Regions from separate parts of the Sporomusa sphaeroides DSM 2875 genome, predicted to be linked through region 1. Evidence: riboswitches for the same ligand, from Rfam matches in the RefSeq annotation. Region 1 holds a riboswitch; the other holds the start of a gene.
The links. Region 1 has a riboswitch for cobalamin ahead of SPSPH_RS03420 (TonB-dependent receptor plug domain-containing protein). Riboswitches for the same ligand answer to the same signal wherever they lie in the genome.
Positions count from the first base shown of each region.

Region 2: linked by a shared signal. The riboswitch ahead of SPSPH_RS14510 (OmpH family outer membrane protein) and the one ahead of SPSPH_RS03420 (TonB-dependent receptor plug domain-containing protein) in region 1 are both predicted to bind cobalamin.

Region 1 is NZ_CP146991.1:760,239-763,656, forward strand. Features, by position in the region: gene SPSPH_RS03410 (TonB-dependent receptor plug domain-containing protein) at 1-1,011, shown strand, start outside; cobalamin riboswitch at 1,208-1,392, shown strand; gene SPSPH_RS03415 (hypothetical protein) at 1,434-1,574, opposite strand; gene SPSPH_RS03420 (TonB-dependent receptor plug domain-containing protein) at 1,743-3,418, shown strand, end outside.
Region 2 is NZ_CP146991.1:3,100,832-3,104,249, reverse strand. Features, by position in the region: cobalamin riboswitch at 40-212, shown strand; gene SPSPH_RS14520 (hypothetical protein) at 315-527, opposite strand; gene SPSPH_RS14515 (hypothetical protein) at 652-849, shown strand; cobalamin riboswitch at 901-1,083, shown strand; gene SPSPH_RS14510 (OmpH family outer membrane protein) at 1,216-1,665, shown strand; gene SPSPH_RS14505 (hypothetical protein) at 2,041-3,372, shown strand.

The DNA of each region.
Region 1 (3,418 bases):
AGTCCCGCGCCTGATAAAGTCGATCAAAAGGATAGAACTTACGGGATTGACGCCCAGAAACATTGGCAGATAAATGACAGGGTCAATACTATTTTTGGATTTACATATAAAAATGAATATTTTAATCAGATTAAACACATCGTTGGGACTAAAACAGAGCAGGAAAGAAAGGTTTATGGTATTTACGGACAATGGGAACAAAAACTCAGTGATGCGAACTCTTTCATCTTAAGTGCCCGTGAAACCTGGACTGCCGGTGCTGCCCAAGATGCAAATTACAACAATTTCAGCACATCCGGACAATTTATTCACAAATTAGGTGAAAAGGATAATATATACGCCAGTATTGGCCAGTCGTTTATTTTGCCTACCTTTAAGCAAATATACGGCAGCGCCTACAATCTGTTGCCGGCACCGGAATTAAAGCCGCAAACCGGTGTTAATTATGAGCTCGGCTGGAAGAAGATAGATGGTGGTCATAGGTGGAAGGCGGCGGTGTATCATATTGATATTACCGATAATATTACTGCGACCTGGGACTCGACAACAGGAATATCAAAATATACGAATGAAGATTTTAAGAACACCGGCGTTGAGTTAACCTGTGATATAAGCGGGGAAAATAGCTGGTCATATAGCTGGGGGATTAATTATGGCAATCCTCAAACAAAAGCTAAAGGCAATGATCCGAGAGTGAAAAAATACTGGGACAGACAATATGGACGTCTGCAATTGACAGGAGGAGTAACTTATCAAAAGGATAAATGGAGTACAAGCTTGAATGGAACTTATTTAACAGAACGTGTTGCCGCAACAGCTACTGCGCATTCTCAAAAAATGAAGCCATATTTACTGACTAGCTTGAGCACCACTTACAAAATGGATGAAAACAATGAAGCTTCTTTGACTGTAGACAATCTGTTGGATAGAAACGATATTGTAAACCACACGGGAACGAATTATTATGCAACCCCATTAAATTTCTTACTAACTTTTAAACATAAATATTAAATTTAAAAGCAAATAGCCGGCATATGTCGGCTATTTGCTATGCGGATATAATCGAACCAACCTGACGGGAAAACTCCCAGGTTGGCTGCCTTAGCATTTAACTTCATCCCTTATATGGTGATGGCAGGCGGAATCGGCAGAATTTACTTGACAATCCTTGACAAAGGGTGATAGATTATAATTAGTTTCAATAGAATTGAATATAGTTAAGTCAGGTGCCCTGTAGAGGGCTTAATAGGGAAGTCCGGTGCAATACCGGCGCGGTCCCGCCACTGTAATGGGGAGCAAACCCGAAGATATACCACTGGGACGAGAGTCTTGGGAAGGTTTGGGCGAGCTATGATCCAGAGCCAGGAGAACTGCCTGTCTGAAGATCGCCGTTTTACCCACGAGTGATGGGGAGGAGATTACAGTGCGCTTGCTTATTTGGAATGTATTCCAAGTAAGTGATGTTGCTTTGCTGAATTTACTCCTGGCATAGACCAGGAGTTTTTAGTTGGTTTCACGCTGTAGAAATCCTCCCGGCTGCCTGCCATAGCAGCCGGGAGTTTCTTATAAGCCATCTTTTTCACTCCTTTGATTAGCGGGTCAATTATGACCCGCGCTTTTTTTCTGGAGCGCCTGGTTATACAGCCGGTACAGTGAATAGTTCCGACTTATAAAAACGATACGCGGGGGGGATTTCATGGATAAGCATTGAGAGTTTTTGCGGTACTAATGGAGTCAGCGTTATGGATCAGATTATGAGGGGAGTATGCGAACAGATGATACACAATAAGAAACAACTTACTCAATTGCTGGCCATGGTGTTGCTGCTAAATGCGGCGACTAATGTTAGTGCGGAAAATAGCAAAGATGAGGACTTCTCTTTTGACAAAATTGTAGTAACGGCGCAACGGATGGAAACAAAAGAACTGGACACTCCGGCCTCTACGATAGTTATCACGGCCCAGGAGTTGAAGGATACCGGGGCTATTAACGTGTTTGACGCCCTGGATCATACCATTGGCGTTAACAGTTTTTCCTATGGCACCGGCGGCGGGGAATACGGCGCGATGATGTCGCGGGTGATAGTTCGCGGTCTGGACAAAGGGACGCTGGTATTGGTGAACGGGGCGCCGGTGAACTTAATGAACTACAATACCATGAGGGTTATTCCCGTGGAAGCCGTAGAGCGGATTGAGATTGTCAAGGGCTCTAACGCCGTTCTGTACGGTGCGGAAGCCATGGGCGGCGTAGTCAATATCATTACTAAAAAAGCGACAGGCGACAACTCCGGTTCGATTAGCAGCACCTATGGAAATTATTACAAGGGTAATTCGCTGTTGGTAAACGGCAAAGATTTTATGTTTTTTTACAAGAAAGAATTCTCGGCGGAAGTGGACGAACAGAATCGCATATTTACTAAAGATAGCACGACAGGCGCGAAGACGGACAAGATTAGCCTCGGTAAAGGGAATAACGAGTCCATGTTTTTGAACCTCAACTTGAACGATAAGCTGTCACTCAACTACTCTTATTCCAATGCGGAGAGCACTTACAACAGATGGAGCGGCAAGACCGCTACCAAGCCATACAGTCTCAGCAAATCTATTTACTATGATAAAAGAAGCAATGTTAACTTAGTGTATGACAATAAGGAGGCGGCCTTTAAGTCTGTCCTGGCCTATAATTCCACTAACCTTAAGGGCGGCGGCGCTGCGACCACAGACTATGATATGTACAGCATCAATTTTGACAATCAGAAAACCTGGTGGCTGCGGGACGGCAAGGATTCGCTGATAGCCGGCCTGACGCTGCAGCGGGAACATAACGGCAAAAACTATTCTTCTGCAAATTTTGACAGAGACAGTTATGCGCTATACGGATCTTACAGCCGCGAGATGACCGACAAATTCACCGTAACCCTCGGTTTGCGCGAGCACATTGTAAAAGCGAATGAATATGACGCCTCGCAAAATATTATGCTGCCGCAGCTGCAGACCTTATACAAAATCAATGACAATACTTCCTGGTACACCAATATCGGCAAATCCTTCGAGATGCCGGCCACAAGCTCGCCCTTTACCAAAAATGTATCAACGGCAATTAAGTTAAAGCCGCAGGAAGGCTGGACCTATGAAACCGGCTTGAAGCGTATTAACGGCAACGAAGCGTTTAAGGTCGCGCTGTTTGCCATGAACATCGACAACAAGTTTGCTTGGGTGAAAGAGAACACAGTCATTCCCGGCGGGGACAAAAATCTGAGCGTTCAGATAAACCGGGACAAATTTCGCAACAAAGGGATTGAAATGGAATACAGCAAAAAACTAAACGAAAGCTGGCAATACAATCTGGGCGCTTCTTTCTCCGACCCGGAATCAAAAACCGGCACTGGTGACTGGGCCCAGGATGCGGCCAAGCTGCA
Region 2 (3,418 bases), 2.3 Mb from region 1:
GCAGATAATTAGTTGCTTATTCAAGGTTATGATCTCACAAAACTTTATACGAAATCAGGTATCCGTCGTCAGGGCGGATTTAAAAGGGAAGTCCGGTGTGATTCCGGCGCTGTCTCGCAACTGTGAAGGAGAGCCATATTTCTGCAAGCCTCTTACCAAGGAGAATGTGGTGATGACCCAAGTCAGGGTACTGCCTGGTTTCTAGTGTCTCAGCTGAGACATGTATATCCGTACAGCCTGCGATGCACAGGTCTGGGATTAAGAACACTCGCAGGCATAGGCTAGCTCTGAGCTAACATATGACTGGAGGCTTGTTAAGGTGAGCTTTCTCGCCTGACAGCCAGCGAGCGGTTTTTGACCCGGCACCGGCAGCAGGCAGCTTTAGCAACAGGTAAAGCGTCGATTGTTCCGCCGGGCGGAATAGTCGGCGCTTTTTGTTTCACTTGTGAGCTGCTGTCATGGATCAGGCCCATGACAGTAATATACCCGGTGCCGTTTAGCCGGCACCGCATACAAATCATTGCCAAAGGGGGATAGCGACAGCCTGCAGCCCCATGCCGGCGCTTTAAAGGACAAGCAAACCAAAGCCGCTGCGCCGGCGGGGAGAAGTGAATATATTTTACCGCAGTCCGGTAGTAGGAGAGGTGAGCTATGAAACGCCGGAGGATCGAGACCTTAACCCGCGCACTGCTGGACTATGGCTATCATGTCCGGCAGGTTCAGCATATTGTTGAGGAAGCCGGAAGGAATGGCAGGGCTGAAATGATGGAAGATGCCATTATCGAAGCGCTGGAAGCGTATGTGAAGTTTGCTGCCAGGTGCAAACAGCAAGGGCACAATATCTGCTGATTTTCGGCATAATGCTTCGAAGTCGTGTATAGAATGAGAAAGTGATGACAAATGAATATCGTTGGGATAGGTGCCCTACGGGGCTTAATAGGGAAGTCCGGTGCAATGCCGGCGCGGTCCCGCCACTGTAACGGGGAGCAATCTCGCAGATATGCCACTGGAGCGAACGCTTTGGGAAGGTGCGAGAAAGCAATGAACCGGAGCCAGGAGAACTGCCTGTCTGACAATCACCGTTTGACCTGCGAGGTATGGGGAGGAGATTACGCAACAAGCCAGGACGGCTTTCGTCCGGACAGCGTAACCACTCCCGATGAGGGAGTTTTTTTTATTGCTTAGAAGCACAAATCAAATAGGAGAGGAAATGGCATGAAGCAAATAACACGCAGTCTTTTATTACTTATTGCCGTATGTTTCCTGGGCGGCATACTGGCCCCGGCCGGGGCGCAGGCCGCCAAGGCCAAGGCCAAACCGGAGCAAACCGTGGGCTATGTCAACCGGCAGCAGGTTTTCGCCAGCTACCCCGGCATCCAGGATATCATGAACCGCATTCAGACCATGCGGAACGAGGCGCAGCAAGACTACGACACCCGGAGCAAGGACCTGCCGGAGGCCGAGCGGCAAGCCTTAAACGACACCATCGCCCGCGAGGAAGCCCGGAAGGAAGACAACCTCATGAAACCGGTAGGCGACAAAATCGAGGCGTCCATTAAGGCCGTTGCCGAGGAAAAGGGACTGACAGTAATTATCGATGCAGCAACCGTGGTCTATGGCGGTATTGATATCACCGCCGACGTGATAGCTAAGCTCAAACAATAAGCGGGTAGTTTGGCCTTGAACATTAGATTGATTAATCATGGGAAAGATCACCGGGTTGATGCCGTACCTTGGCCGACAACGTGATATCCCTGATTGATAGATGAGACTTGATTCAAGCGGGGCTTTAACCCCAATGAATCCTGGTCGGAATTATCCGGAGGTTTAGCCGCTCGCCTGTAGCCCGTAGGGGCATAATCCCCCTTATAGAAGATGAGAGTCTTGGAGCCGGTTAACCTTCGGAGAAATTCCCTACTTTTGTAAAGGAGGTGAGCGTTAGCGCCTAACCTGCGAGGTTAAAACTCCAGCAGCCTAGTCTGCTGCTGCAAGGTAGTCAGGTAAGAAAAACTATTAAAAAACGAAAGCGAGGAATGTAAAATGGCGAGTGAATTAGCGTATGGGTTGTATAACTATGGAGTGGGTAGCGGTGTAGGCGAAGTCGGCCGTTGCAAGTTTGATGCGTCGACCACACCGACAATTCAGCATAATGTTACCAATCTTACAGGTTTAGCACCTGATCCGAAGGTATTCTATTTCCTGAATAAAGACGGTCAACCCCGCCTGTTGGTTGCGGAAACCGTCTATGATTCCTCTTATAATCCGCTGCCAAGCGAGTTCCGGATTCTTAATGCCGCAACCTTTGCCCAAGTGTATCCGACTTCCGGCACGGTACAATGGGGCTACGGCACCGCCACCGCGGATAAGCTGGTGAACGTATATGCTTTCAAGAGAAATGGCACCGATGATTATATTTACGGTATTGATTATGACCGCCAAACCGTTTTCCGCGTACAAAATTCCTCCGGTGACACCTATTCCTTCGACACGGTCAATAAGTATTACTTCAATACCGCAGCCGCTCAGGACTATGGCATTGATGTCGCTGTTGACGCCAATAATGTATACGCCCTCTTTATTTCGGCTACTGACGTTTGGGCCGGTAGTTATAATGACAGTACAGTGGTAAAATTAACGACGGCTTTGGCGCTGGCGTCAACGCCGAATACCAATAGCACCCTTGGCAAAAACGCCTTCGGCTTTGCCGAATATGGCGGCGACCTGTACATCACCTCCATCGGCGGCATGCAGCAGAACGGCTTCAGCAACGGTGCCGATTCCAAACTGGAAAGACTGGTGAAATCCACGATGGTTTCCAGCGTTTTGTTTGCCGGTAGCTCAACTTCTACGACAGATGCAGCCAAGGGTGATTTCCGCGACATTGCCATTGGCGCTGGCGGTGAGGTATTTGTATTAACCGGTTACTATAGTAATATAAGTACCGGTGCACTTACCGGTTACCTGTACAACACGGATGTGACAACTCTTAACACCGGTACTGGCGGTTATATAGATGATACAACCTTAAATCTGCCCAGTCAGTCACTTACTACTTTCGCCGGTTATTTCTGGTCGCTGATTTACAACAATTCCGACAATATGGTTTGGTTTGCCCGGGGCAACGATTTCGCGATGTATCAATATGATGTTGGCTTCACGGTAGAAGGCTCTATTGCCGCCAATGCTTTGGCGTCAAGCGGTACCGGCTGGAGCATTAACGGTGCGGCTATTTACGAACCGGTAGTCACAACGCTGGCCCTAAAAGCGGCTCCGGGCGGCATTTCCGGCGGTACGGTGCGGGCCTCGCATCCGGCTTTTGCTTCGGTATCGCAGCAAGCCTTTTTGGAAAGAAAGAAACTGCTAGGCATCTAATATTTGCAGCTGATAACAACATAATGAACCCGGGAAGCAGCAGGGC